4 regions of the Afifella sp. H1R genome follow, and region 4 is predicted to be linked to each of the others. Evidence: predicted binding sites of a transcription regulator. Region 4 holds the regulator's gene; each other region holds the start of a gene.

Region 1 (7,490 bases), on a different contig from region 4:
ATGCGCTCGGCTTCGTCGGCCTCTTCACCATGGGCGGTCTGACGGGGCTCTTTCTCGCCTCCGTGCCGATCGATCTCCATGTGCACGACACCTACTTCGTCGTGGCGCACTTCCACTACATCATGGTCGGCGGCATGGTCTCGGCCTTCTTCGGGGGGCTGCACTTCTGGTGGCCGAAGATCACCGGCCGGCTTTATCCGGAACGCTGGGCGCAGGCGGCGGCGATCATGATGTTCGTCGGCTTCAACACCACCTTTTTCCCGCAATACATACTCGGCTATCTCGGGATGCCGCGGCGCTACCATGCCTATGCGCCGGAGTTTCAGATGTTCCACGTCGCCTCGACGCTCGGCGCGGTGCTTCTGGCCGTCGCCTATCTGATGCCGCTCTTCTATCTCGGCTGGTCGCTTTTCTTTGGGCGCGTTGCCTCGGCCAATCCCTGGGAGGCGACTGGGCTCGAATGGACGACGGCTTCTCCGCCGCCCCAGCACAATTTCTTTTCCACGCCGGTCGTCCGCGAGGATCCCTACAATTACCACCCGGAGGGGACACCGAAGGATGCGTGAGATCAGCCCCTTCGCTGGCATCGTTGCCGAACAGTTCGACGACCGTGGCCAGCAGCGGCAGGCGGCCGAGTTCGGCATGTGGATCTTCCTCGGCACCGAGGTCTTGTTCTTCGGCGCGATCTTTCTCGGCTATACGCTTTATCGCATGGCCTATCCGGCCGCGTTCGAGGAGGCCGGACGCGAGACGCTCGTCCTCATCGGCAGTGCCAATACGGCAATTCTCCTGATTTCGAGCCTGACGGCCGCACTTGCCGTGAAGGCCGCGGAATTCGGGCGTTCGCGCCTCGTCGTCAGGCTGATTGCGGCGACGATTGCGCTCGGCCTCCTCTTCCTGGCGCTCAAGGGCTACGAATATCACCACGACATCGAGAGCCATTTCGTGCCCGGCGATCCGCTTTTCGACCTGTCGGAACACGCCGTGATCTTCGTCTCCTTCTACTGGGCGATGACCGGCATCCATGCCCTCCATATGGCGATCGGGCTCGGGGCCTGGGCGGTCGTCGCGATCCTCGTCCATCGCGGGCGCGTCGTGCCCGACAAGACCAGCACAATCGAGGTCGTGGGCCTCTACTGGCACTTCGTCGATACGATCTGGATCTTTCTCTACCCACTTCTCTATCTCGTGGGGCGATCATGATGGTGGGGCGGAACGATCGGCGTGAGCCTGACCTGCGGCAGCTTCTCTTTCCGGAGTTGTTCGTCTGGGCGGCGCTGATGGTGCTCTTCCTCGCCTCCTGGTGGGTCGCCTATTGGCCGATCGGCATCTGGAAGGTGGTCGTCAATCTTGCGGTCGCCGTCGTGATGGCTGGCCTTTCCTCAGTGGTCTTTATGCATCTGGCGCGATCCGGGGCGCTGTTGCGCCTTGCCGCGGGCGCTTCCGGGCTGTGGCTCACCGCGCTCTTCGTCCTGACTTTCAGCGATTATCTTACCCGCTGACACCGGGACCCTTCTTCCTGCGATGCTTCATCTTCCCGTCATCCGCGCGACATTTCGTGTTTGCGCCCCGCGTATATGCGAGGTTTCGGCCCTGTGCGGTCCGCTTTGCCATCGCGTTTTGCCATCGAGGAAGATTAGCCCATGAAGCACGTTCTCGTTCGTTCGGCCTTTGCGGCCGGCGCCCTTTTGGGTGTGGTCTGCGGCTTTGCAGCCGATGCGCTCGCCCAGGATTCCCACCCGCAGGATGCGCGTCCGCAGGCGCAGCTCGGCCCGCGGCCTTTCTATCTCGTCAACGACATAGACGAGGGCGAGCTCAAGGATGCGCTGAAGGCCTGCGAGACTGGGCCGTTCTATCGCACGACTTTTTCCATCGGCCATCGCGGCGCGCCGATGCAGTTTCCCGAACACACCCGCCAGTCCTATCAGGCGGCCGCCGCGATGGGGGCCGGCATCATCGAATGCGACGTCGCCTTCACCAAGGATCGCGAGCTCGTCTGCCGGCATTCGCAATGCGATCTCGCGACGACGACCGATATTCTCGCCCACGACGATCTCGCTGCGAAATGCACGACCCCGTTCAGCCCGGCCTCCGGCGACAAGAAGGCTGAGGTGAAGTGCTGCACGTCCGATCTGACGCTTGCGGAGTTCAAGTCGCTCAAGGGCAAAATGGATGCGGGCAATCCGGATGCGACGAGCGTTGCCGAATTCATGGATGCGACGCCGTCCTGGCGCACCGACCTCTACGCCACGAACGGCGAGTTGATGTCTCACAAGGAATCGATCGCGCTCTTCAAGGATCTCGGGGTCAAGTTCACGCCCGAGCTCAAGGAGCCGAGCGTGGAGATGCCGTTCGAGGGTGAATACACACAGGATGACTACGCCGAGCAGATGATCGACGAATACAAGGAGGCGGGCATCGATCCGAGCGACGTCTATCCGCAATCCTTCCAGCTCCGCGACATTCTCTACTGGATCAAGAACGATCCGGAGTTCGGCAAGCAGGGTGTCTTCCTCGATGATCGTGACGAGACGCTCGAAGGCTTTGATGCCAACAATCCGGAGACGTTCGAGCCGTCGATGCAGGAGCTTGCCGACGAGGGCGTGAAGATCATCGCGCCGCCGAGCCATATGCTCCTCACCCTCGACGAGGCGGGAGAGATCGTGCCGTCGGCCTATGCGAAGGCTGCGAAGGAGGCGGGTCTCCAGATCATCACCTGGTCGCTCGAGCGCTCCGGCACGCTCACCGATGGTGGCGGCTACTACTATCAGTCGGTCAAGGATGCGATCTCGCATCCGGGCGACGAATACGAGGTGATCGACGTGCTCGCCAAGGATGTCGGCGTTATCGGCATGTTCTCCGACTGGCCGGCGACCGTCACCTATTATGCCAATTGCATGGATCTGAAGTAGCCGCCCAACCTCGGGCGCGAACACGGAAAGGGCGCCGTCAGAGGCGCCCTTTGTCGTTGCCGTCCTCTTCGATGACGATTTCCATGCGCTCCGCCGCAAAACTCGTCAGCGACAGATGCAGGGGCGTGCCGTCGGGTTCGACATTGAGCGATTCCGTCACGAGGACGGTCGCCCCGCGCGGCAGAGCGAGTTTCTCGTTTTCGGCGGGCTCTGCAGGTCGCGCACGCACCTTGGTCCAGCGGCGGACATAATCTTCGACCCCGTGATGGGCGAGTGCCCGGGTGATCGATCCCGTTTCGGCATAGACCGCCACGAGATTGGGAAACCGTTCGGCGGAAAACCAGCTCCTTGCCGTTGAGATCGGTACTCCGTCGGCGACGCTCAGGGTTTCGAGCGTGATGAGCGGCGTGCCCTGCGCGAGCTTCAGATGGTCGGCGAGCCAGACGGGCGCGGGCTCGATACGGCTTGCGATCAGGCGGCCGCCGGGCGCCCGCGCCTGACGGCTGACGATCTCGGAAAAGCGCGTGCGCCGCGAGATCGGATAGGCGAGGCGCTCCGAGGTGACGAAGGTGCCGCGGCCCTGATCGGAGCGCACCAGCCCCTCCGCGGCAAGCGCCGCGAGCGCGCGGCGCAGCGTGTGGCGGTTGACGCCAAAACGCTCCGACAAGGCGCTTTCGGAGGGCAGGGCCGTGTCGGCCGGCCAGCGCCCCGACAGTACCTCGCCGCGCAACAGATCGGCGATCTGGCGCCACAACGAAACGCCGGCTCCGCGATGCACATTCTCCATCGTCGTTTTCGTCCCCCGAGCGTCGGACCGTCATCGTTGTGTCAAGCTTGTCTGCCTATTGTATGCTTGTATATAACAATAGACAAGTTGAAGCTCGAGGTTCCGACATGGCAGACACCGCCGGCGCAACTCGCGACCGGAACGCGGCCGCTTCCGAGGACGCGGACCTCGCGACGGAAACACTCAAGCGGCGCCGGGAGGTGCTGTCCGTCCTCGTGCGCGCCCGTGCCGATGAGCTCGACGGGGCCTTGAGAGCGCTTGATCCTTCGCCGGAATTCGAGGTGCTGAGGTCTCCGGAATTCGGTCTCGCCATGACGCGCGGGCGCATCGGCGGTGGTGGCGCTCCCTTCAATCTCGGCGAGGTGACCGTGACGCGGACGGTGGTTCGGCTTGCAAGCGGCGAGGTGGGCTATGGCCATATTCTCGGGCGCGACCGCGAGCGGGCGCATCTCGTCGCCGTCTTCGACGCGCTTTGGCAAAGCGAGGCGACACGCGCCTTCGTGGAAGATCGCGTGGTGGCTCCGGTCGCGGCACGAGCCGCCAAGGAGGACCGTCAGGTGCGCGTGAAAACAGCGGCCACTCGGGTGAATTTCTTCACCATGGTGCGGGGAGAAAACTGATGGCAGACGCGCTTGGCGGTGGTTTCAAGGACCCGGTCTTCGCTTCGCAGGCGGTGTTTCGGCGGCTGCTCGATGCTCTGTCGCGACCTGGCCGTGTCGTCGACATGCCTCGGCTTGTGGCGCCTCCGCCTCCCTTGAAGCCGGCGGCGGCCGCCGTTCTCGCAGCCCTTGCCGATGCGGATACGCCGGTCTTTCTCGACAAGGCGCTGAACGCCAGCGGCGAGGTGCGTGGATGGGTCGGCTTCCACATCGGCGCGCCAATCGTGGTGGTGCCGGCGCGGGCGCTCTTTGCCGTGGTCGCCGATCCCGAAAAAATGCCGGCGCTATCGGAGTTCGGGCTTGGGACCGAGCAATATCCCGATCGCTCGACAACGCTCATCGTGCAGGTCGCCGGCTTCTCCCGCGGTCGCAATCTCTGGCTTTCCGGTCCGGGCATCGAGGACGTGGCGGGCGTGCAGGTCGAGGGTCTTCCGGAAAGGCTCGTCGAAGAATTCCGCTCCAACCGGACGCTCTTTCCTCGCGGCGTCGATCTCGTGCTCGCCGCCCCCTCGGCGATCCTCGGGCTGCCGCGCTCCACTCGGATCATGGGAGAGGCCTAATGTATGTCGCGGTAAAAGGCGGCGAGGCGGCGATCGCCAATGCGCATCGCCTTCTCGCCGAGAAGCGGCGTGGCGATCGGAACGTTCCGTCGCTGACCGTCACGCAGATCCTGGAGCAGCTGTCGCTTGCCGTGGACCGGGTGATGAGCGAGGGCTCGCTCTATGATCGCCGGCTCGCGGCGCTCGCGATCAAGCAGGCGCGGGGCGATCTCGTCGAAGCGATCTTTCTTGTCCGCGCCTATCGCACGACTTTGCCGCGCTTCGGCGCCTCTCGGCCCATCGAAACGGGCGGGATGCTCGTCGAGCGGCGCATCTCGGCGACCTTCAAGGATCTTCCCGGTGGGCAGCTTCTCGGACCGACCTTCGACTACACGCATCGGCTTCTCGATCCCGCCCTCGAGGAGGACGACGCGGTGGAGGAGGCGGCGAGCACCGAGGACGCGGGAACGGAGACGATGCCGCGCGTCACCGACCTCCTCGGTCAGGCCGGGCTGATCGAGCCCGATCCGGATGGCGAAGACGAGCCTGCCGATCTCACGCGCGAGCCCCTGTCGTTTCCGGCCGGCCGCGATCTCCGCCTGCAGGCGCTCGCCCGCGGCGACGAGGGCTTTCTCCTGGCGCTCGGCTATTCGACACAGCGGGGCTTTGCCCGCTCGCATCCCTTCGCGGCCGAAATCCGCATGGGTGAGGTCGATGTCGAGATCGAGGTGCCGGGTCTCGATTTTCCGGTGCCTCTCGGGCGCATCAAGGTGACGGAGTGCCAGATGGTCAATCAGTTCAAGGGCAGTGCCGAAGCGCCGCCGCAATTTACCCGTGGCTACGGCCTCGTCTTCGGACATGCGGAGCGCAAGGCGATGGCGATGGCGCTTTGCGACCGGGCGCTTCGGGCGCGCGAACTCGGCGAAGATCAGACCGCGGCCGCCCAGGACGAGGAATTCGTGCTGTCGCATGCCGACAACGTGCAGGCGACGGGCTTCGTGGAACATCTGAAGCTGCCGCATTACGTCGACTTCCAGGCCGAACTGGAGCTCCTCCGCCGGCTGCGAGCGGAGTTTGAAGCCGGTCGCAGCCCGGCCAAAGACGGGCAGGAAGATCAGGAGGCGGCAGAATGAGAGCGCTCACGACAGTCTTGTCTGGCGCGGTTGCTGCCGCAGAGTCGACGTTACGTGCTCAAGCGTTGCAGCGGGCCACTGTTCTTCTCCCCGGTGGGGAGAAGGTGGCGCCGAAGGCGCCGGATGAGGGGTGGCGGAAACGTCCGGTGCTTGCGGTTGCTGTAGTCTCCACCCCTCACCGCCCGCTGCGCGGGCACCTCTCCCCAGCGGGGAGAGGAAGGGAGCGAGCGGCAGGCGTAGAATGGTCGGAGGTCCAGCGATGACCACGCGGCAAAAGGGCCCCGACACCCCCTACAACTTCGCCTATCTCGACGAGCAGACGAAAAGGATGATCCGCCGCGCCATCCTGAAGGCGGTGGCGATCCCGGGCTATCAGGTGCCGTTTGCGAGCCGCGAAATGCCGATGCCCTATGGCTGGGGCACGGGCGGCGTGCAGGTGACGGCCTCGGTCCTCGGCCCCGACGATGTCCTGAAAGTCATCGACCAGGGTGCTGACGACACCACCAACGCCGTCTCCATCCGCGCCTTTTTCGCCAAGGTCGCCGGCGTCGCCACCACCACGCACACGGCCGATGCGACCATCATCCAGACCCGCCACCGCGTTCCTGAAACGCCGCTCGAAGCCGGGCAGATCCTCGTCTTCCAGGTGCCGATCCCGGAGCCTTTGCGCTTTCTCGAACCCCGCGAGACGGAAACACGCGTCATGCATGCGCTGGAAGAATATGGCCTCATGCACGTCAAGCTCTACGAGGACATCGCCCGCCACGGCCATATCGCCACGACCTATGCCTATCCGGTGAAGGTGGAGGATCGCTACGTCATGGACCCGTCGCCCATTCCGAAATTCGATAATCCCAAACTGACGAATTCACCGGCCCTGCAGCTCTACGGCGCCGGGCGCGAGAAGCGCATCTATGCGATCCCGCCCTTCACCCGCGTCGAAAGCCTCGATTTCGAGGATCATCCCTTCGAGGTACAGCATTTCTCCGAGCCCTGCGGGCTCTGCGGTGCGGAGGGCGTCTATCTCGACGAGGTGATCTTGGACGACAAGGGCGGGCGCATGTTCGTCTGCTCCGACACCGACTTCTGTGAAGGCCGACGTGAAGAAGGGCATCGCGGCCACCTCGCGGGGGCCATGGAGGAGGGCGCATGAGCGTGCTGTTGGATGATGCGCCGCTTCTTTCCGTCGATGGGCTGACGCGCTTTTATGGGCCGCGCATCGGCTGCCGAGACGTCTCCTTTGACCTCTATCCGGGCGAAGTTCTCGCCGTCGTCGGCGAATCCGGCTCCGGGAAGACCACATTGTTGAACTGCGTCTCCGGCCGATTGCCGCTTTCATCAGGCCGCGTCTCTTACCGTATGCGCGACGGTGTCGTGCGCGATCTTGCTGCGCTCGGCGAGGCGGAGCGGCGATTCCTGATGCGCACCGATTGGGGCTTCGTTCATCAAAACCCGGCCGA
Region 2 (7,490 bases), on a different contig from region 4:
CGGTATCGAAATCGGCCATATTTTCTACTTCGGCACCAAGTACTCAGAACCGATGAAGGCGATGGTGACGAATCAGGACGGGGAAATGGTGCCGGTGCATATGGGCTCCTATGGCATCGGCCCGTCGCGCGTGGTCGCCGCGATCATCGAGGCGAGCCACGACGATGCCGGCATCATCTGGCCGAAGAGCGTCGCACCGTTCGATCTTGGTCTCGTCAATCTGAAGCCGGGCGACGCAGCGACGGACGAAATCGCCGAGGGGCTGACCGTGCGCCTGGAGAAGGCCGGTCTTGAAGTCCTTTACGATGACGTCGATGCGCGCGCCGGGGCCAAATTCGCGACGATGGACCTGATTGGTCTGCCGACTCAGCTCGTCGTCGGCCCGCGCGGCGCCGCCTCGGGCGAGGTCGAGGTCAAGGATCGCGCCACCGGCGCCAAAGAGACATTGTCGCTCGATGAAGCGGTCAATCGCCTCGTGCACGAAAAGGCCTGAGCTTGGTGGAAAGAGCCGCAAAGGGGGAGGCCGAGGTCGCCGACGAATCGGCAGGCAAACGCCGCAGCACATCGAACGCTGCGACGCGGCCTTTCTCGGCGTATGAATGGATGCTGGCGCTGCGCTATCTTCGGCCGCGGCGCAAAGAAGCTTTCATCTCCGTCATTGCGGGTTTTTCCTTTCTCGGCATTTGCCTAGGCGTCGCGACGCTCGTGATCGTCATGGCCGTGATGAACGGCTTCCGTGCCGAGCTTCTCGACAAGATCCTCGGGATCAACGGCCATCTCATTCTGCAGCCGATCGATACGCCTTTGACCGACTACGATGCGGTCGCCAAGCGCATAACGGCGGTGCCAGGCGTGCGCGCGGCCATTCCGTTGGTGGAGGGTCAGGCGCTCGCCTCGGGCGCAACGAGTGGCGGCTCGGGTGTCCTGGTGCGGGGCATCCGAGGAGCCGACCTCGAAAAAGTCCCCGGCATCGCCGGCAACATTCAAGACGGCGGCGGGATTGCCGACTTCGATACGGCGGGAGGTGTGGCCGTCGGCAGCCGGCTTGCCCAGTCTCTCGGCCTCTTCGTGGGCGACAACATCACCCTGGTCAGTCCGCGCGGTGCCGTCACGCCCATGGGCGTCTCGCCACGCGTCAAAGCCTATCCGATCGTCGCGATCTTCGAGATCGGCATGTCAGAATACGATTCGACCTTCGTCTTCATGCCGCTCGAAGAGGCGCAGGCCTATTTCAACAAGGGCGAGGAAGTCGGGGCGATCGAGGTCTATCTCGACAATCCGGACGATGTCGAGGCGATGCGCGGCAAGGTCGAAGAGGCGGCCGGTCGGCCGATCTATTCGTCCGATTGGCGGCAGCGCAACGTCACGTTCTTCTCCGCTCTCGAGGTCGAGCGCAACGTGATGTTCATCATCCTGACGCTGATCGTGCTCGTTGCGGCCCTCAACATCATCTCCGGCCTGATCATGCTGGTGAAGGACAAGGGGCACGACATCGCGATCCTGCGCACGATGGGGGCGACACGCGGGGCGATTTTGCGGGTCTTCTTCATCACGGGAGCAAGCATCGGTGTCGTTGGCACGCTCGTCGGCGTGGCGCTCGGTGCCCTCGTCTGCGCCAACATCGAAAGCCTGCGCGAATTCGTGACCTGGATCACGCGCACCGAAGTGTTCTCGCCTGAGCTTTATTATCTGAGCCGTCTGCCCGCCGATATGGACGTGGGAGAGACGATGTCGATCATGGTGATGGCGATCATTCTTTCCTTCCTCGCGACGCTCTATCCGGCCTGGCGCGCCGCCAAGCTCGATCCTGTTGAGGCATTGCGCTACGAATGAGCGACACGGCAGACATCCCCGCGCTCAGCCTTGAGAAGGTCGTGCGCGTCTATCAGAGCGGCAGCGGAGACCTCCCGATCCTGCAAGGGGCGGATCTCACCCTTTTTCCGGGTGAGCTCGTGGCGCTCGTCGCCCCCTCGGGCGCCGGCAAGTCGACGCTTCTGCATATGGCCGGACTTCTCGAAAAGCCGGATGACGGGCAGGTCTGGGTGGCCGGGGAGGCGACGGTTGGCCTCGATGACGGCGAGCGCACGGCTTTGCGACGGCGCACCATCGGCTTTGTCTACCAGTTCCACCATCTTCTGCCGGAATTCTCCGCGCTCGAGAACTGCGTCATCCCGCAAATGATCGCGGGCCTGTCCCGTCAGGAAGCGATGGAACGGGCGCGCCAGCTGCTTGCCTATTTGCGCGTCGATCATCGCGCGGATCATCGACCTGCCGAGCTTTCCGGCGGCGAACAGCAGCGGGTGGCGATCGCCCGGGCCTTCGCCAATGCGCCGCGCCTCCTTCTCGCCGACGAACCGACCGGCAATCTCGATCCGAAGACGTCGGACCATGTCTTTGATGCCTTAACCCGGCTCGTGCGTGAGACGCGCCTCGCCGGGCTGGTTGCGACCCACAATCTCGCTCTGGCAAAGCGCATGGATCGCACCGTCACGCTGAGAGACGGCAAGATCGTGCCTTACGAGGGCGCCTGAGGCGGCCGGCCATCGCAAGGCGCATGGCTGAACGACATCGTGCCGTTTCGGCAGCACGTCTTGCCGACGACCTCAAATCCAAACGATTCTCTCCGGACATCGCCGGTTGAGCGCGCACGCCACTGGGCTTTTGCGCCCTTGGCGCGCCAGCAGCCCGCACACGCTCTCCTCGGCCGGCTTCTGTCACAATAGGCGCCGTACATCTGTGCGTTCAGTCCAAACGTGGGTCTGAGGGGCCGCGACGCCTCCGCTGACAGGCGTCTTTGCCAGAGCGCTGCCTTTTCATCTGCGGAAGTCCTGCGGCTGCGAGCCTTCCGAAAGAGCAGAAGCGCACGCCGTGAAAAGCCCAACAGGCACCGGGGTTGACAGAAATCAAAAAGCAGAACAGGATGAGAACAAAGAGGGAGTATACGATGAATATGTTCGCTTCTGAGCTTCTGTCTTTCGCTGCGACCGTGGTGCTGACGGCCTCTTTATACGTCCTGAGCCTTGGGTTGTTCGCGCCCCTTTGAGGCCTTTTCCGCGCGAATGGCGGCGCCGGTTCGTCGGCTGCGATTTCGCAGGGACGTGCGGTTGTTGGTGAGCAACCGGTGGCTGCTTGGCCGTCTCATGGTGTTGCTCTCGGGTTGGTTGCGAGGCGTCCGGGCAGGACGTGATGGCCGCGTCGAGCAGGGGCAATCAATCCGCGGTGCCGGATTTTCGCTGCGACACGGGGAGACCACCTGACGGCTCTGTGTCCGGAATGGCGTTCGGCGCCGTGAAGGTGAAGAGCAGGAATTGTGTGACCTGGCCAAGCGGGTTGAAATTGTCGTCTGAGGCAAGGACGAGCGAAGGCTGGCCGTCGATCATCGGGCCAAAGCTCGCAGCCTCGATGTTATCGAGATCGAGGCCGAAGGTTCCTTCATCGAGGACGAGCCAGGGCGTCTTTCGCACCGCGCGGACATCGCGATCCGCAATGCTTTCGAGACCAGAAATGTCGTCCGCATCGTCGAGGTCGACGACATAGAGGGCGATGTGGTTGCCGACGCCTGCCGCATAAGAGCGTTCGATGACGAGGAGACGACCGTCGGCGAGCGCGAGAGCTTCTGAAACGCCATTGTCGGCGCCGCCGAGCGGAAATGCGGGGGCGCGAAAAATGGGATCGGACTCGTAGACATACTCTGCGGCGACGTTGCCGGAGGCGAGGTCGAAGACGATGATGCGCGACGGGCTTCCGGCGTAGAGCGTCGCCTGGCTGCCGTCCTGAATGAGCGCATTTTCGGTGATCGCGTAAAGGCGTGTGTTGTCCGGGGAGAGGGTGATCGCCTCAAAGCCGAGATTGTCGCGCACGCCCTGGGTCCCATTGGGGCGGTTACCTTCGGGGCGGGTGCCATCGTGGTGGGTGCCAGTGGGATTGGGCAGATAGGCGTCAGGCAAAGAGAGCTGGCCACTCGCGCGGCCGTCGAGGTCGGAAATGAAGATCTCCGGAGTGCTGTTCTCGTCGCCTTCGCTCGACCAGTAGAAATGCGTGCCGGCGGCGGAGAGCCTCAAAGCCTCTGGATCGATTTCGCCTGCAGAGAACTGACCGCCACCCGGCGGCCTGAGAACATGCATCGACGTGATGTCTATGCCGTGGATGCCGTCGGCGTCGAGGGTCAGGTGGAGCGTGTAATATCGTGCCGGTCCGCGCTGCGCGCGGTCGTCCGAGAGTGCGTAAAACGTGTCGTTCGCTGCATCGTAGTCGAGGCCGGAGATTCCCCCGAAAGGCGTTCCTTCGACCTCGAGGTTTTTCGGCAATATCAGGGCCCCGTGGAAGACGGGTGGGGGCAGGCTGCCGGCTTCTTCGGCCTCTCCCGGGCTCGACGCCGCGATGGTTCCGAGAATGACGAGGAGGAGGGAGAGGGGGGAGACAGAGGGCACGGTAGGTCTTCGGGCGATTCGTACTTTTCTTAGGAAGCGCAACTTGGCGACGGATCCATGACGGGACCATCGCGGGTTGGCTGACGTGGCGTCGCAGCCGGGGCGGGGCGCAACGGCGGGGCTGAGAGAGATGGGTGGGGACGAGGGGCGCTCGTGCCTGTCGTTCGGTCGCCAGCGGCGATACAAGAGGCGTGAAGGAGTCCACTCTTGGCACCGCATTTTATCCATCTCAATTGTCATTCAGCCTTTTCGCTGCTGGAGGGTGCGCTCCCGGTCGCAAAGCTCATCAAGCTCGCCAAGAGCGCAGGCATGCCCGCTGTGGGCGTGACCGATTCGGCGAATCTTTTTGGCGCGCTCGAATTCTCTCAAAAAGCCTCCGGCGCCGGCATCCAGCCGCTCATCGGCTGCAAATTGCCCGTGGCTTTGTCGGAGAACGTGGAGCGCCGCGCCGAGCCGCACTTCCGGGCCGCGGGGCGTGAACATCTCTTCCTGCTCTGCGCCAACGAAACTGGCTGGCAGAACCTCGTTCACCTCGTCACCGCCTATTATCTCGGCGAAGATTCCGCCGGGCTGCCGCTGACGGCGCCACTCTTGCAGGCGTATGGCGACGGGCTTCTGGCGATGACGGGCGGCCATGATGGCGTGCTTTATCCCTCGATCTTCGCCAATCGCCCGGAGGATGCCGCCGGGCGGCTGAGGGCGCTTCAGACGATTTTTCAGGACCGGCTTTATGTGGCGATCGAGCGCCATGGAATGCAGATCGAGACGGCTGCCGAAGCGGGTGTTCTGGACCTTGCCTATGCGCGCGACGTGCCGATCGTTGCGACGAATGAACCCTTCTTCGCAAGCGAGGACGATTACGAATCGCATGATGCACTGCTGGCGGTCGCGGAAGGCCGCGTCGTCTCCGAAGACGATCGCCGGCAGCTTACCCGCCAGCACGGCTTCTTGTCGGCCGAGGCGATGGCAGAGAAATTTACCGATCTCCCCGAGGCGATAGAAAACACCGTCGAAATCGCCGTGCGCTGCCAGATGCGGCCGAAGACGCGCCGTCCGATCCTGCCGCGTTTCGTCGGCGGGGCGGCTGCCGATGCCGAGACGGCGGAGGCGCACGAGGCGGCCGAGCTGCGCGAGCAGGCCGAAGCGGGCCTGAAGGCGCGTCTCGCCAAGCATGGCTGCGCGCCGGGCCTCAGCGTGGAGGATTACGAGAAACGTTTGAGTTTCGAGCTCGGTATCATCGAGAAGATGAAGTTCCCGGGCTACTTCCTGATCGTTTCCGACTTCATCAAATGGGCGAAGGAACACGGCATTCCGGTGGGGCCAGGCCGTGGCTCGGGCGCCGGTTCGGTGGTCGCGTGGTCCTTGACGATCACCGACCTCGATCCCTTGCGTTTCAATCTCCTCTTCGAGCGCTTCCTCAATCCGGAGCGTGTATCGATGCCGGACTTCGACGTCGATTTCTGTCAGGAGCGGCGCGACGAGGTCATCACCTATGTCCAGGAGCGCTACGGCAAGGCGCAGGTGGCCCAGATCATCACCTTCGGAACGCTGCAGGCGCGCGCTGCGCTGCGCGATGTCGGCCGTGTGCTCGAAATGCCGTACGGCCAGGTCGATCGGCTCTGCAAACTGGTGCCGGCCGATCCGTCGAACCCGGTCACTCTGGCCCAGGCCGTCGCCGACGAACCGCGCTTTCAGGAAGAGATCGAGCGCGAGCCGGTGGTCGGTCGTCTGATCGACATCGCCACGCGGCTCGAAGGGCTTTATCGCCACGCCTCGACGCATGCCGCAGGTATCGTGATCGGTGACCGCCGGCTCGAGGAGCTGGTACCGCTTTACCGCGACCCGCGCTCCAACCTCCCCGTCACCCAGTTCAACATGAAATGGGTGGAACAGGCCGGTCTCGTCAAATTCGACTTCCTCGGCCTCAAGACGCTGACCGTGCTCGACAAGGCGGTGCGTCTTCTGCGCAAACGCAAGATCGATTGCGATCTCGCGGCTTTGCCCCTCGACGATCCGACGACTTTCGCCATGCTCGCCCGCGGCGAAACGGTTGGCGTGTTCCAGCTGGAAAGTCAGGGCATGCGCCGCGCGCTCGTCGGTATGCGCGCCGACCGTTTCGAGGACATCATCGCTCTCGTCGCGCTCTACCGGCCGGGACCGATGGACAACATCCCGACCTACAACCGGCGCAAGCACGGCGAGGAAGAGCCGGATTACCTCCTGCCCGAACTCGAGCCGACGCTGAAGGAGACCTACGGCGTCATCATCTACCAGGAGCAGGTGATGCAGATCGCCCAGCTCCTTTCGGGCTATTCGCTCGGTGAAGCCGATCTTCTTCGTCGTGCCATGGGCAAGAAGATCAAGGCGGAGATGGACGCCCAGCGCGAGCGCTTCGTCGAAGGCGCCAAGGCGCATGGCGTGAAGGCCGCCGATGCTGCCATGGTCTTCGACCTCGTGGCGAAATTCGCAAGCTACGGCTTCAACAAATCCCACGCCGCAGCTTATGCCCTCGTTGCCTATCAGACGGCCTATCTGAAGGCCAATCACCCTGCAGAATTTCTGGCGGCGTCGATGACGCTCGACATGGGCAACACCGACAAGCTCAACGAATTTCGGCTCGAAGCGAAGCGCCTCGACATCCAGGTGCTTCCGCCGGACATCGACCGCCCACGCACGTTCTTCGACGTGGAGGAGGGCGCCATCATCTATGCGCTGTCGGCATTGAAGGGCGTCGGCCAGCATGCGGTCGAGCATATCGTCGAAGCTCGACGCGACGGGCCCTTCGCCGATCTCGCCGACTTCGTGGCGCGCACGGATCCGAGGGTGATCGGTCGGCGCGCGATGGAATGCCTGGTCCAGGCGGGTGCATTCGATTCGCTCGGCCTCGATCGTGCGACCGTCTTTGCCAATGTCGGGCGGCTTCTGCGGTCGGGTACCGAGCATCATGCGCGCCAGGAGGCGGGCGTGGTCGATCTCTTTGCTGCGCCGAGCGATGCTCCCGAACTCAACCTTCTGCCAGCTGATCCGTGGATGCAGTCGGAAAAGCTCATGCGCGAGCTT
Region 3 (7,490 bases), 410 kb from region 4:
CCACGACCAGGTGGAGGCGATGACGCTCGCCGACCGCATCGTCGTGTTGAACAAAGGCCGGGTCGAGCAGGTCGGCACGCCGTTGGAGCTCTACCACCGGCCAGACAATTTGTTCGTGGCGAAGTTCATCGGCTCGCCCGCCATGAACATTCTAGCTGCCACCTTCAGCACCACGCAGGACGGGCTGCGGGTCGCACCCGAAGGCGGCAGAGACCTCACTCTCCCACGCTCCGAGGGGATCGCCATCCCACAAGGCCCTGGTCATCTCGGTGTCCGACCGGAAAGCCTCCGCCTCGCGGAAGCCGGCGAGGCCACATTGATCGAAGGCGAGGTGACGCTGGTGGAGCTTCTGGGCGAGGTCACGCTCGTCTACGTCGATATCGGCCGCCAAGACGATCCCGTGGTGGCGAAACTTGCCGGCGAAGTGGCGGTCGAGCGCGGCGAAAGCGTGCGTCTTGCTGCCAATGCCGAAGATTTGCAGCTCTTCGACGCAAACGGCCGGGCTCTTCGACACCAACGAGTGCAGAAAGCCGCCTGACCGGCCGTTTTTCGCGGACGTGCCACACGGGCGATCACGCTCGGGCGAGGACGCATGGCGCCGCTCATCCCCCCTGCGGATGATCGCGGGAAGAGGCTCGAGCGCCCCTTTTCGGCATCACTCGGCCTTTGGTTTCCGCGGCTTTTCCGCGGATGCGCGCCTCATGCGGCCGCGGCAAGCAGAGACGCGCTCTGGCGGTAGCTCAAGGCCTCCGCCACATGGATGCGGCGCACCTTTTCCTCCTGGTCGAGGTCGGCGAGCGTGCGCGCGACCTTGAGGACGCGGTGGTAGCCGCGCGCCGATAAGCCCATCGCTTCCGCGGCATCGCGAATGAGACGGGCACCGGCCTCGTCCGGAGCTGCGACATCTTCCACCACGCGACTGCCGGCGCGCGCATTGATGCGCAGGCCCGGCAGGCCGCGGGACATGTAGCGCTCCGCCTGCATCGCACGCGCCGCCGCCACACGCTCGCGCACGGCCGCACTCGGCTCCGCCTCGGCCGGCCCGATCAGATCGATGGCGGAGAGTGCCGGCACCTCGATGCGAAGATCGATGCGGTCGATCAAAGGCCCTGAGAGCCGGGCCTGATAATCGGCCGCACAACGGGCGCCGCGCCGGCAGGTATGCCCGGGCTCGCCCGCCATACCGCAGCGACACGGGTTCATCGCCGCAATCAATTGAAACTCAGCCGGGTAGGTGACCCGGTGATTGGCGCGCGCGATGACGGCTTCGCCGGTTTCGAGCGGCTGGCGCAGCGAATCCAGCACGGCCGGCGTGAATTCCGGCAATTCATCGAGGAAGAGCACGCCGTGATGGGCAAGCGACACCTCGCCCGGACGCGCATTGATGCCGCCGCCGACCATCGCCGCCATGGAGGCCGAATGGTGTGGCGCCCGATAGGGTCGCTGGCTCGACAGCCGCCCGCCGGCAAGTGTCCCCGCGATCGAGGAGATCATCGACACGTCGAGGAGTTCGCGCGGCGCAAGCGGCGGCAAGATCGAAGGCAGCCGGCTCGCCAGCATCGATTTGCCGGCCCCCGGAGGGCCGATCATCAGCATGTTGTGGCCACCGGCTGCGGCAATCTCCAACGCCCGTTTGGCGCTCTCCTGACCGCGGATCTCTGAGAGATCGGGAAGGGCCTCGCTCGCGGCGCGAAGTGCGGGCTTGGGCTGGGACAGGACCTGACTGCCGGCGATGTGATTGGCGAGCGCAATCAGGCTCTTCGGCGCCAGAATGGCGAGTTCTTCACCGGCCCACGCAGCCTCCCCGCCGCAGGTGGCGGGGCAGATGAGCCCCTTCTTCAGCGCATTGGCACTGATGGCGGCCGGCAGCACACCCGCCACCGCTTCGATGCGACCGTCGAGGCCGAGTTCCCCAAGCACCACATGATCGCTGACGGCATCGCCCGGAATGGCGCCCATCGCCGCCATCAGGGCAAGCGCGATCGGCAGATCATAATGGCTGCCTTCTTTCGGAAGGTCTGCCGGGGCGAGATTGACGGTGATGCGCTTGGCCGGAAGCGCGAGACCCGACGCATGAATCGCCGCCTGCACACGTTCTCGACTTTCCGCCACCGCCTTGTCGGGCAGGCCGACAATGTTGAAGAGCGTGCGCCCCGGCGCGATCAGCACCTGGACATCGACGGGGATCGCCTCGACCCCGCGAAAAGCCACTGTCGTAACGCGAGAAACCATCGTCCCCACCCCCGTTCTGATTGCAGAATGACTCAGCTTTTGGAGGATGACAAGAACGAAAAAGGAACACGATCCGAGAGGCGCACCTGTTGCGCAAGAGAAACAATATGAAACGCATCAGTCACTTTTTTGCGTTTCCGGGCCCCCAGTCCTTGAAACCGTCACGCCCGCGGACTTTATGACAAATACATAACATTCGCGGCGGATCGACGCTGCGGGTGCGAACAGGCGGCCGGGGCACATGGTCTGCGATTCGATTGAAAAGAGGCGCGCTTCGGCGCGCCTAAGGGCGTTTTTTGCGCCGGTTTGGGCGTTCGTCGCCGGACCGGAAACGATGCACGCGCAAGCGGACCGGCGGTCCGAGGCGGGCATCGTCAATCTCAGCCGGGCGATCCCGTTTGCGCGCGGAGGTCGACGGCTCTGCTTTGTCGATCCCTCACGCAAAGATCGCGGGATCAAGGTGCGGCGACCGGATTACACGCTGGCCGACCAGCGCCGGTCAAAGGCCGCGTGGAAGCGTCTGCGACCGCTCGTGCGCTTCGACGACAACCGTCAGGACGAGCACATTCTGCGCCGCCTCGGCCAGGTCCGCGGCGAGGCAGCCTTCGCGCATGTTGCGCGGCAGTTCGGCTTCCTACGGACAAGCCTCGGGATGGGGCTCTCGGTGGAGCTCATTCGCGACGGCGACGGCGAGATCTCACGCACGCTCGAAAGCTATCTGACGATCCACGGCTATTCGCCGGAATGTCAGGCGGCCGTTGAGACGTTTTGCGACCATCTCGTCACCTATCGCGTGCCGACGCGAAAAATCATGTTGTGCAATGTTCTCGTCCAGGAAGACATCGACGGCCAAATCCGCCGGCTCGTCCTCATCGACGATTTCGGCACGACCAATTATTGCCCGTTCTTCCTGCGCACCGACGCGTCGCAAGAACGCAAGGTGTTGCGCAAGGTCGACGATTTCGTCGCCCGCATTCACGGCTTCGTCGCCGGCGAGGTGATGCCGTCGGCCGTCTCGCTTCTCGACTGAGCCAGGCTTGAGGGCGGGGGTTCTGCCCCGCCCGTCAGCCCACGCAGCGCTGTTCGATCGCGTCCCACACCATCGCAGCCGCATCGATATCCGAAAAACGCTGCAACTCGCGGATGCCTGTCGGCGAGGTGACGTTGATCTCCGTCATCACGTCGCCGATCACGTCGATGCCGACGAGAATGAAGCCGCGCGCCTTGAGTTCCGGGCCAATGCGCGCGCAGATTTCGCGGTCGCGGTCGGTGAGATCGGCGGCGACAGCCTTGCCGCCGACATGCATGTTCGAGCGCGCATCACCCACCGCCGGGATCCGGTTGATCGCACCGGCGGGCTCGCCGTCGACGATGATGATGCGTTTGTCGCCCTTGCGGATCTCCGGCAGATAGCGCTGCACGACGAAGGGCTCGCGGAAGGTCGTTTCGAAAAGTTCGATCAGCGAGGACAGGTTTTCGTCCCCCTCGCTGATGCGGAAAACGGCGGCACCACCATTGCCGTAGAGCGGCTTCAAGATGATGTCGCGGTGCTTTTCGCGGAAGGCGCGGATCGCTGCGATGTCGCGGGAGATCAACGTCTCGGGCATCAGATCGGAAAATTCGGTGACGAAGAGTTTTTCCGGCGCGTTGCGCACATGGGCCGGATCGTTGACGACGAGGGTCTTCGGGTGAACGCGCTCCAAGAGATGCGTCGCCGAGATATAAGCCATGTCGAAGGGCGGATCCTGACGCATCAGGACGACATCGAAATCTTCGAGCCCGAGCTGCTGATCCGCCTCGTCGAGCTCGTAATGGCGGCCGACCTCGTCGGCAACGCTCACCGCCCGCATGCGGGCAAAGACGCGGCCGGCTTCCATCGAAAGGTGCCGCGGCTCGTAATAGAAGAGGCTGTGGCCGCGCTTTTGCGCCTCCAGCATCAGCGCGAAGGTAGTATCGCCGCGAATATCGATCTGAGCGATCGGATCCATCTGCACTGCGACTGAAAGGGCCATTGGTCTCTCCGTTCTTCTGGCTTCTGCGTTAGCCGCGCTTCATTCCCGATGCAATCAAGTGGCCCGATGCAATCGAGTGGCCGGAGGCATTCAATTGGGAGGGCGAAAGGCGTCCGCAAGATGCCGAGGCAAACGAAAAGGCGAAACGAGAACGAGATCGAAGCGCTGCGTGAATTGCATGGCGGCGGGATGCCGCGAGGTCCAAACGCTTGCGGCGGCGCCGATGCGCCTTTCGCTGCGTGGGGTAAGCGCCCAGTCTGCCGCTGCTCTTTCACCGCGAAGCTTCACCTCGACGAAGGCGACGGTGCGGCCGCGACGGGCAATGAGATCGATCTCGCCAAGTGGCGTCCGGTAGCGGCGTGCGAGGATCCTATACCCCTTCATCATGAGGAAGAGCGCCGCCGCCATCTCGGCCATATGGCCCTGTCGGTAGGCCCGGCGCCGCTTCTCGCTCATTCAGTGCCCCCCGTCTCTCACTCCTTGCCGAGCGACAGCGCACGCTGATAGAGCGCGCGCCGCGGCAGGCCGGTTTCCTCCGCAACCTCGCGGGCGGCATCCTTGACCCCCATCGTGCCGAGACGCTCGGCGAGCATGCGGTCCAGATCGGCCTCATCGAAGCCTTCACCCGCCTCCCTGGGGGCTGGGGGCCCGATCACGACGACAATCTCGCCTTTGTCCTGTTCGCCCGCCGCGTCGGCAAGATCGGCGAGCGAACCACGCAGGAACGTCTCGTGCAGCTTCGTCATCTCCCGGCACAGACAGACGGGCCGATCTCCGAGGATCTCGTTTGCGTCGCGGGCGAAGGCCTGGAGCCGATGCGGCGCTTCCAGAAGAACGAGGGCGAAGGGAAGATCGGCGAGCCGCCGAAGCGCGTCGCGCCGGGCTTTCTCCTTCGCCGGCAGAAAACCCAGAAAGAGCGTCGCCTCGGCCGAAATCCCGGCAACGCTCAAGGCCGCGGTGAGGCTCGAGGCGCCGGGGATCGGATGGACGGCAACACCTTCGGCGACCGCACGCGCGACGAGCCGCGTGCCGGGATCGGAGACGACCGGCGTGCCGGCATCCGTGACGAGCGCCACGGCCTCGCCCTCCGCCATCAGCTTCACGAGGCGGTCGTCGACATCGGGATGGGAATGTTCGTGATAGGCGGTGAGGCGGCTGGTGATGCCGTAGCGCGACAGAAGTTTGCGGGTGACCCGGGTGTCTTCCGCCGCGATCACATCGGCCGCGGCCAGAACCTCCAGCGCGCGAATGGTGATGTCGCCGAGATGACCGATCGGCGTTGCCGTGACATAGAGGCCCGGCTCGAGATGCGGCGCCGTCAGTTCGTGGCCCCGCATGACGAAAATTCTATCTCTGTCTCCGGCCATTCTCTGCGGCTGCCCTTGAGACGGCGCCACGCGCCGCTTATGACGAATGCCTAGGATCCAAAAGGGGGCCTGGCAACCATTCCGGGCGGGAGAGACGACGTGTTCAGGCGAAATTTTTCGATGCCGAATGGCCTTTTCGGCTGGTTCGCGACAGCTCTCGTTTTCCTGTTTCTGGCGGGATGCACCTCGATGTCGGGGAACGGCGGCGGCAACCTGCCGGTCAATCAGGGGCCTGCCGCGCCGACCGGAGAGGTCATCGGCAGCGGCACCACGCGGGTCGCCATGCTTTTGCCGCTGACGGCGACGGGCAATGCCGGCACCGCCGCGCGGGCCTTCCGCAATTCCGCCGAGATGGCGATGAGCGACTTTCCCAACGTGCCGATCTCCCTCATCGTCTATGACACCGGCGGCACGCCGGCAGGCGCGCAGGCGGCCGCCGAAAAGGCCGTCTCGGAAGGAACCAAGATCGTTCTCGGACCGCTTTTCGCCTCATCGGTCAGCGCCGCAGCACCCGTGGCGCGCCGCGCCAATGCGCCGATGGTGGCCTTCTCGTCCGACACCGCAGTTGCCGGCCCGGGCGTTTATCTCCTGAGCTTCCTGCCGGGCTCCGATGCTGAACGCATCGTCTCCTATGCGGCGAGCGAAGGGCGGGAATCCTTCGCCGCGCTCCTGCCCAACAACGCCTATGGCACCGTCGTCGACGCGGCCTTCCGCCAGGCGGTCGCCAATGCGGGCGGACGGGTCGTCGCGATCGAGCATTACGACCTCAACGACACCGATATCCGGGCGAAGACGGCCGATATCGCGGCCATTTCCTCGCGCATCGATGCGCTTTTCATTCCCGACGCCGGTCAGGCGCCAGCCCTCATCTCGCAGGCGCTCGGCTCCGCCGGCAGCAATATCAAGCTTCTTGGCAGCGGCCAGTGGAACGATCCGGCCGTCCTCAACAATGGCGCGCTCGCCGGGGGCTGGTTTCCGGCGCCGACGCGGCGCACCTTCGACGGGTTCGCCGCACGCTACCGGGCGGCCTATGGCTCGGAGCCGCCGCGCAACGCGACGCTTGCCTACGATGCCACGGTTCTGGCGGCCGGGCTGGTGCGGCAGAATCCCGACGACGCGTTCGCCGCGAGCCTTCTCACCAATGCGAACGGCTTCAACGGTGTCGATGGCGTCTTCCGGCTCAAATCGGACGGCACCAATCAGCGCCAGCTCGCCGTCTACGAGGTCACCGGCTCGGGCGCCCGTCTGATCGACGAAGCCCCCCGTTCCTTCTCCGGCGCCGGCGGTTTCTGATAGCCGAAGATTGCGGCATGCAGCCCGCCCGACCCGACGGAGCAGCCTTCCGGCAACAATCCCTGCAATTTTAACTGTCTTTTAGAATATGTCGCGACGCCGCGGAGCAAGCTTCGCATAGTAGACGGGGTTTCTTCCGAAAGAAGGATCGCGCCATGGATGCGGCCGGCACAGCGACCACCTCAGCACGAACGCGCGTCGCATGGGTCGACGTCGCCAAGGGGTTTTGCATCATCATGGTGGTGATGATGCATTCGACGCTGGGGGTGGAGAAGGCGGTCGGCGCCAACGGCTGGATGAATTACGTCGTCGAATTCGCCCGCCCCTTCCGGATGCCCGACTTCTTCATGATTGCAGGGCTTTTTCTGTCCGCCCGCATCACCGCGCCCTTGCGCCTCTATGTCGACCGCAAGATCCTGCATTTCGCCTATTTTTACGTGCTCTGGCTCACAATCCAGTTCGTTCTGAAGGCGCCCGAATTCGCCTCGGATTATGGCTGGGACGGCGCTTTGCTGTTCTACCTGAAGAGCTTCGTAGAGCCTTTCGGCACGCTCTGGTTCATCTACCATCTGGCGATCTTTTTTGC
Region 4 (7,490 bases):
GGCCTCCTCGGCGCCTCGATCTTCATCAACTGGATGCATCTGCCCCTGTCGGCGCCGCTCGTCGGCGGTCTCGTCCTCACCTTGATGACGCTGCCGACGATCATCATCGCCACCCGCGGCACCTTGCGCGCCATTCCGCCGTCGATCCGCGAGGCGGCGCTCGGGCTCGGTGCCTCGCGCACGCAGATGGTCTTCCACCATGTCCTGCCACTCGCCATTCCGGGCATTCTGACGGCCACCATCATCGGCGTCGCCCAGGCGCTCGGCGAGACCGCGCCGCTCCTTCTCATCGGCATGAACGCCTTCGTGGCCAGCGTGCCGGCGAGCCCGATGGATCAGGCGACGGCCCTGCCCGTGCAGATCTACCTCTGGCAGGGCAACGAGAACTTCAATTTCTTCGAAGCCCGCACAAATGCCGCCATCATCGTCTTGCTTGGTCTGATGATCAGCCTCAATGCGATCGCGATCCTGCTGCGCCAGCGCATCGAGCGGCGCTGGTAACTGGGAGAATTCGCCATGAACGATATCAGCCACAGCCCGAGCGCGGCCAAAGCCACGGCGACGAAAGCGCCGCCCGAAGTGCCGCAGGAGAGTGCCGCCGTGCCGAAAATGCGCGCCGAGAAAGTTTGCGTCCATTACGCCGACAAGCAGGCCCTGTTCGACGTCGATCTCGACGTTCCGGAGAATCAGGTGATCTCGCTGATCGGCCCGTCCGGCTGCGGAAAATCCACCTTCCTCAGATGCCTCAACCGGATGAACGACACGATCGACATCGCGCGCGTCTCCGGCCACATCACGCTCGACGGCGAAAACATCTACGACAAGGCACTCGACGTCGTGGAGCTCAGGGCCCGCGTCGGCATGGTCTTCCAGAAGCCGAACCCGTTCCCGAAGTCGATCTTCGAGAACGTCGCCTACGGGCCGCGCATCCATGGCCTCGCCTCCGGCAAGCGCGACCTCGAAGAGATCGTCGCCACGAGCCTGCAGCGCGCCGGCCTCTTCAACGAGGTGAAAGACCGGCTCGACGAGCCCGGCACCGGCCTCTCCGGCGGTCAGCAGCAGCGCCTGTGCATCGCCCGCGCGATCGCCGTGAACCCGGAAGTCATCCTGATGGACGAGCCGTGCTCGGCACTCGACCCCATCGCCACCGCCAAGGTGGAAGAGCTGATCGACGAACTGCGCGAAAACTATACGATCGTCATCGTCACGCATTCGATGCAGCAGGCGGCGCGCGTCTCGCAGCGCACGGCCATGTTCCATCTGGGTTATCTCGTCGAGGAGGGGCCAACGGACATGATGTTCACCAACCCCACCGACAAGCGCACCCAGGACTACATCACAGGCCGCTTCGGCTAATCGGGAGAGGAGTGAGCCCCGTGTCTGAACATATCGTCACCTCCTATGACGAGGAATTGCGGGAACTCGCCCGCTCCATCGCCGAAATGGGCGGTCTCGTCGAACAGCAGCTCGACGAGGCGGTGAATGCGCTGTTGAGCACCAATGCGCAGCTCGCCCAGGACGTCATTCTCGGCGACCGCCAGATCAACCAGATGCACTACCAGATCGAAGAGCGGGCGATCCTCGTCATCGCCAAGCGCCAGCCGATGGCTCAGGATCTGCGCGAAACCGTTGCCGCGATCCGCATCTCGCACGATCTGGAACGCGTCGGCGACCTCGGCAAGAACATCGCCAAGCGCGCGCTCGCCATCGAGGATCAGCGGATGAACCACCAGCTTCGCCGCGGTGTCGAACATCTGGCGAGCCTCGGCCTGCGCCAGCTCAAGGACGTGCTCGACGCCTATGGCTCGCGCGACGTGCAGAAGGCGATCTCGGTGTGGCGCTCCGACGACGAGATCGACGCCATGTATGTGTCGCTGTTTCGCGAGATGCTCACCTACATGATGGAAGATCCGCGCAATATCGGCATGTGCACGCATCTTCTCTTCTGCGCCAAGAACATCGAGCGCATCGGCGACCACGCCACCAACATCGCCGAGACGATCACCTATCTCGTCACCGGCAAGCAGATGGAACGCGCGGCGACTGCGCCGTCCGCGGGTTGACGGAGTGAGCCATGCAGGTGCCCCGGATTCTCGTCGTCGAGGATGAAGAACCGCTGACGCTGCTTCTGCGCTACAACCTGGAGGCGGAAGGCTATTCCGTCGATACGGTGGGGCGCGGCGACGATGCGGAATTGCGCCTTCTGGAAGAGGCGCCGGACCTCCTCGTGCTCGACTGGATGCTGCCGGGCCTTTCCGGCATCGAACTCTGCCGCCGCGTCCGCATGCGCGAGGCGACCGCAAAACTCCCCGTCATCATGCTGACGGCGCGCGGCGAGGAAGACGAGCGCATCCGCGGGCTCGCCACCGGCGCCGACGATTATGTCGTCAAACCCTTCTCGGTGCCGGAGCTGATGGCCCGCGTGAAGGCGCTCCTGCGCCGCACGCGCCCGGAAATGGTCGCCGACAAGCTCGCCGCCGGCGATCTCGAACTCGACCGCGGCACCTTCCGCGTCTTTCGCGGGGGGCGCGAGATCCATCTCGGCCCGACCGAATTCCGGCTTCTGGAATTCCTGATGCGCAGCCCAGGGCGGGTCTTCACCCGCGAGCAGCTCCTGAACGGCGTCTGGGGCCGCGACGTCTATGTCGACGAACGCACCGTCGATGTGCATGTCGGCCGCCTCAGAAAGGCGATCAACCGCGGCCGCATGCGCGACCCGATCCGCACCGTCCGCGGCGCCGGCTACGCCCTCAACGAACAGTTCGTCACCACCTGATTTCTTCGGGACAGTCCCGCCGGGATCTGCGGTGATGAGGACGCGAGAGCTTCTTCGTTCCCGTGTGGCTTCGCTCCGACGTCGGCCAGGAAGCGCGTCCCCTCCGTCATCGCTGCAACTTAAGAACAGGGCCCCCTTCCTCTCCCCTCTGGGGAGAGGTGCCCGCGAAGCGGGCGGTGAGGGGTGGACGACAATCAGGCACCGCGCGGGATGGAAGACCACCCCTCATCCGGCGGGCTCTGCCCGCCACCTTCTCCCCACGGGGAGAAGAACGGGAGCGCTGCAACGCGCTTGCGGCGACACGCGTGTCCGCGCGGCTCCCGCACGAGGCAGCGAGAGCTTCTTGGTTCCCGTGTGGCTTCGCACCAGCGAAAGCCAGAACGTGCTCTCATCAGTGCCGTCCCAATGACCCTTATCGCTGCGCTTTCCGTGGCCGCTACGATTTCCGTGGCAGCTGCGATTGAAGAACAGCGCCTGCGGCAGGCTCCCTTCCTCTCCCCCTCTGGGGAGAGGTGCCCGCGAAGCGGGCGGTGAGGGGTGGACGACAATCAGGCACCGCGCGGGAGGGAAGACCACCCCTCATCCGGCGGGCTCTGCCCGCCACCTTCTCCCCAGAAGGGGAGAAGAACGGGAGCGCGCTGCAACGCTCTCGCGGCGAGAAGCTTGTCCGCGCGGCTCCCGCACGAGGCAGCGAGAGCTTCTTCGTCCGCCTGTGGCTTCGCACCAGCGAAAGCCAAGAACGTGCTCTCATCAGTGCCGTCGCAATGACCCTTATCGCTGCGATTTCCGTGGCCGCTACGATTTCCGCGGCCGCTGCAACTGAAGAACAGCGCCTGCGGCAGGCTCCCTTCCTCTCCCCTCTGGGGAGAGGTGCCCGCGAAGCGGGCGGTGAGGGGTGGACGAAGAACGGATCTCGGCGCGGGATGGAAGACCACCCCTCATCCGGCGGGCTTCGCCCGCCACCTTCTCCCCAAAAGGGGAGAAGAACGGGAGCGCTGTAACGCCCTTGCGTCAGATGCGCTCGTCATCCTCAAGGCGAGGGGAAGAGCGTCCAGCAGGCAACCCGCCGAAAAACCCTACTTCGTCCCGTACATGCGGTCGCCGGCATCGCCGAGGCCCGGCAGGATATAGCCGTGGTCGTTCAGATGGCTGTCGATCGCGGCCGTCACCACCGGCACGTCGGGATGAGCGGCACGGAAGCGTTCCACGCCTTCGGGCGCGGCGAGCAGGCAGACGAAGCGGATGTCCTTCGCCCCGCGCTCTTTCAGGCGCTGGATCGCGGCGATCGCCGAATTCGCCGTCGCCAGCATCGGATCGACGGCGATGACGACGCGCTCGTGCAGATCTTCCGGCGCCTTGAAGTAATATTCCACCGGCTGCAGCGTCTCCGGATCGCGGTAGAGACCGACATGGGCGACGCGGGCCGCCGGCACCAGATCGAGCATGCCTTCCAGGAGGCCGTTGCCGGCGCGCAGGATGGAGGCGAAGACGAGCTTCTTGCCGGCCAGGGTCGGCGCCTCCATCGTGGCGAGCGGCGTCTCGATCGTCGTCGTCGTCAATTCCAGGTCGCGCGTCGCCTCATAGGTCAACAGCGCCGCAATCTCGCGCAACAGACGGCGGAAACTCGCCGTGGACGTGCCCTTGTCGCGCATGATCGTCAGCTTGTGCTGCACCATCGGATGATCGACGACGGTCACATCCCGTCTCGTTGAAGCGTCCACGCCCCTCTCCTTCTCGTCTCTTGTTCGTCGGCGGCTTCTGTCTCACCCTGGGTGAAATGGGTCACGGCACCGAGGTCAACCCGCCGCCTTGAACCGAAAGGCGATATTCACCGGCGAAATCGCCTCAGATCAGGCTCGCGCCCGCGGCAAGAGGCGGCAGGGCAAGATGCGCCGACAGCGTCTGGCCGACATCGGCATAGGTCGAAAGCTCGCCCGCCGGACGCCCTTCGATGCCCGGGCCGAAGGCCAGAACCGGCACGGTTTCACGTGTGTGGTCGGTGCCCACCCAGGTCGGGTCGTTGCCGTGATCGGCCGTCAGGATGACGAGGTCGCCCGGCTTCAACAGCGCAAAGAGCTCCGGCAGGCGGCGATCGAAGGCTTCGAGCGCCGCCGCATAGCCGGCCGGATCGCGGCGATGGCCGAAGATCTGGTCGAAGTCGATGAAGTTGGTGACGATGAGGTCGCCGTCCTTTGCCGACCGCGCCGCCTCCAGCGTCTTGTCGAACTGGCTCTCGTTCTCCGGCGCCTTCAGCGTCTGCGTCACGCCGTGACCGGCAAAAATGTCGGAGATTTTTCCGATCGCCCAGACGTCGCGCCCCGCCTCCTTCGCCTCGTCGAGAAGCGTGCGCGCCGGCGGCGGCACGGAAAAATCCCGCCGGTTGCCGGTGCGTGCGAAAGTCTCCGCGCTGTCGCCCGTAAAGGGGCGCGCGATCACCCGGCCGATGCGGTACGGGTCGCAGAGCTTTCTCGCGATCCGGCAGGTCTCATAAAGGCGTTCGAGCCCGAAAGCCTCCTCATGCGCGGCGATCTGAAAGACGCTGTCGGCCGAGGTGTAGCAGATCGGCTTGCCGGTCTTCACATGCTCTTCGCCGAGCTCCGCAATGATCGCCGTCCCCGACGCATGCGTGTTGCCGAGAATGCCCGGCAGTCCCGCTTCGGCGATCAGCGCCTCGGTCAGCTCCGCCGGAAACGCTGGCTCTTCGGTCGGAAAATAACCCCAGGCCTCGCGCAACGGGCAGCCGGCGAGCTCCCAATGGCCCGTCGTCGTGTCCTTGCCGCGCGAGCGTTCGCGGGCAAAGCCCCAGATCGCCTCGGGTTCTGCGACGTGCTCGACACCGGCCGGATAGGCGCCCGACGCTGCCTCCGCGGCCCGCCCGAGCCCCAGCCGGTTCATGTTCGGGATGTTGAGCGGTCCTTGCCGCAGCCCCGCGCGGTCGGCCTCGCCGTTGGCGCAGCGCTCGGCGATATGGCCGAGCGTGTTCGCGCCCTCGTCGCCGAAGTCCGCCGCGTCCTTCGCCCCGCCGATACCGACGGAATCCATCACCAGGAAGAAACCGCGCGCCATCATTGCAGCCTTTCGACGATCAGAGGATTGGCCGAAACCGGTGTCTCGGCGATGTGATAGGCCCGCCGGATCGCATGCGCGGCATCGGCGAACGCCTCTTCGCTGCGGGCATGAACGAGCGCCAGCGGATGATCCGGGCCCACCTCGTCGCCGATCGCGGCAAGCTGCGTCACACCGACGGCATGATCGATCGCATCTTCCGCCCGGCGCCGGCCGCCGCCGAGTGTCACCACGGCGACGCCGATCGCGCGCGTGTCGATCGCCTCCACATAGCCGGTGCTGGCGGAGCCGACCGTGCGCGCAAACGGCGCTTTCGGCAGATGGCGTTCCGGGTTTTCGACGAAATCCGCCGGTCCGCCGAGCGCGCTCACCATCTTCTGGAAGCGCTCCGCCGCCGCGCCGTTCGCAAGCGCCGCCCGCGCCATCTCTTCGCCCGCCTCGGCGGTGGGCGCAAGGCCACCCAGCCTCAGCATCTCGCCGACGAGCGCGATGGTGACCTTTTCGAGCCGCCGATCGCGATGCCGGCCGGTCAGGAAATCGACGGCGTTCTGCACCTCGACCGCATTGCCGGCGGCCGAAGCGAGCGGTTCGTTCATGTCGGTGATGAGCGCGGCGGCGGGAAGGCCCGCGCCCTTTGCGACCGTCACCAGGCTTTCGGCGAGACGATGCGCATCGGCCGGATCGGCCATGAAGGCGCCGGTGCCGGTCTTCACATCAAGGACGAGGCCGGAAAGCCCGGCCGCGAGCTTCTTCGACAGGATCGAGGCGGTGATCAGCGGCACCGATTCCACCGTCGCCGTCACGTCGCGGATGCCGTAAAAACGCTTGTCGGCCGGGGCGAGATCGCCGGTCTGGCCGATGATGGCGCAGCCCGCCTCCGCCACCACCTTGCGGAAGGTCGCAAGATCCGGCTGCGTCTTGTAGCCCGGAATGGAATCGAGCTTGTCGAGCGTGCCGCCGGTATGGCCGAGCCCGCGCCCGGAAATCATCGGCACCAGCCCGCCGCAGGCCGCCACGATCGGGGCCAGCATCAACGAGACATTGTCGCCGATGCCGCCGGTCGAATGCTTGTCGAGGACGGGCGCCTCCGCCTCCGGCCAGGTCAGAACGTCGCCGGAGCGGGTCATCGCCTGCGTCAGCGCCACGATCTCCGCCTCGTCCATGCCGCGGAAGAAAACGGCCATGGCAAGCGCCGCCACCTGTCCTTCGGTGACGCTGCCGTCCGTCAGCCCCTGCACGAAGAACGTGATCTCGTCGGCGCTCAGCGCCGTGCCGTCGCGCTTGTTGCGGATGATTTCCTGCGGCAGAAAACTCATCTCGCCCCCTCCCCGGAGAAATGCCGCATCAAGATCGCCTCAAGCTTCTCTCCCCCGAGCGGTGCCACGGTCTTCGTCTCCTCATGCGAAAGCTCGCGTCCGGTCATGCCGGCCGCATAATTGGTGATGACGGAAAAGGCCGCGACGCGAAGCCCGAGAAAGCGCGCCAGGATGACCTCCGGCACGGTCGACATGCCGATCGCATCGGCACCCAGAATGCGGGCGGCACGGATTTCCGCCGGCGTTTCGAAGGACGGCCCGCTCACCCACATATAGACGCCCTCGGCGATCTCGCGCCGCGCCTCTTCGGCCGCGATCCGGAAATCGCCGAT

Evidence for each region. Region 4 encodes PhoB, which activates phosphate uptake and scavenging genes when phosphate is short. Its sites were predicted from a motif close to TGTCATNNANCTGTCAT; they were not measured.
Region 1: a site for PhoB is predicted at 3,728-3,744, ahead of phnF (phosphonate metabolism transcriptional regulator PhnF). Genes of this name have one in related genera too.
Region 2: a site for PhoB is predicted at 4,477-4,493, ahead of L0F51_RS02860 (esterase-like activity of phytase family protein). Genes of this name have one in related genera too.
Region 3: a site for PhoB is predicted at 2,411-2,427, ahead of L0F51_RS15135 (YrbL family protein). Genes of this name have one in related genera too.

The regions. Positions count from the first base shown of each region.
Region 1 is NZ_JAKEDY010000001.1:1,861,198-1,868,687, reverse strand. It holds gene ctaD (cytochrome c oxidase subunit I) at 1-566, shown strand, start outside; gene L0F51_RS08930 (cytochrome c oxidase subunit 3) at 559-1,203, shown strand; gene L0F51_RS08925 (cytochrome C oxidase subunit IV family protein) at 1,200-1,502, shown strand; gene L0F51_RS08920 (glycerophosphodiester phosphodiesterase family protein) at 1,644-2,912, shown strand; gene phnF (phosphonate metabolism transcriptional regulator PhnF) at 2,950-3,699, opposite strand; gene phnG (phosphonate C-P lyase system protein PhnG) at 3,807-4,319, shown strand; gene phnH (phosphonate C-P lyase system protein PhnH) at 4,319-4,918, shown strand; gene L0F51_RS08900 (carbon-phosphorus lyase complex subunit PhnI) at 4,918-6,030, shown strand; gene L0F51_RS08895 (alpha-D-ribose 1-methylphosphonate 5-phosphate C-P-lyase PhnJ) at 6,290-7,183, shown strand; gene phnK (phosphonate C-P lyase system protein PhnK) at 7,192-7,490, shown strand, end outside.
Region 2 is NZ_JAKEDY010000001.1:623,233-630,722, forward strand. It holds gene proS (proline--tRNA ligase) at 1-493, shown strand, start outside; gene L0F51_RS02850 (lipoprotein-releasing ABC transporter permease subunit) at 604-1,833, shown strand; gene L0F51_RS02855 (ABC transporter ATP-binding protein) at 1,830-2,531, shown strand; gene L0F51_RS02860 (esterase-like activity of phytase family protein) at 3,210-4,430, opposite strand; gene dnaE (DNA polymerase III subunit alpha) at 4,638-7,490, shown strand, end outside.
Region 3 is NZ_JAKEDY010000002.1:768,645-776,134, forward strand. It holds gene L0F51_RS15125 (ABC transporter ATP-binding protein) at 1-538, shown strand, start outside; gene L0F51_RS15130 (YifB family Mg chelatase-like AAA ATPase) at 700-2,232, opposite strand; gene L0F51_RS15135 (YrbL family protein) at 2,567-3,262, shown strand; gene gshB (glutathione synthase) at 3,297-4,244, opposite strand; gene L0F51_RS15145 (YraN family protein) at 4,335-4,700, opposite strand; gene rsmI (16S rRNA (cytidine(1402)-2'-O)-methyltransferase) at 4,718-5,581, opposite strand; gene L0F51_RS15155 (penicillin-binding protein activator) at 5,732-6,904, shown strand; gene L0F51_RS15160 (acyltransferase family protein) at 7,060-7,490, shown strand, end outside.
Region 4 is NZ_JAKEDY010000002.1:360,668-368,157, forward strand. It holds gene pstA (phosphate ABC transporter permease PstA) at 1-501, shown strand, start outside; gene pstB (phosphate ABC transporter ATP-binding protein PstB) at 610-1,356, shown strand; gene phoU (phosphate signaling complex protein PhoU) at 1,377-2,063, shown strand; gene phoB (phosphate regulon transcriptional regulator PhoB) at 2,081-2,776, shown strand; gene upp (uracil phosphoribosyltransferase) at 3,853-4,497, opposite strand; gene L0F51_RS13320 (phosphopentomutase) at 4,622-5,842, opposite strand; gene deoA (thymidine phosphorylase) at 5,842-7,158, opposite strand; gene L0F51_RS13330 (purine-nucleoside phosphorylase) at 7,155-7,490, opposite strand, start outside.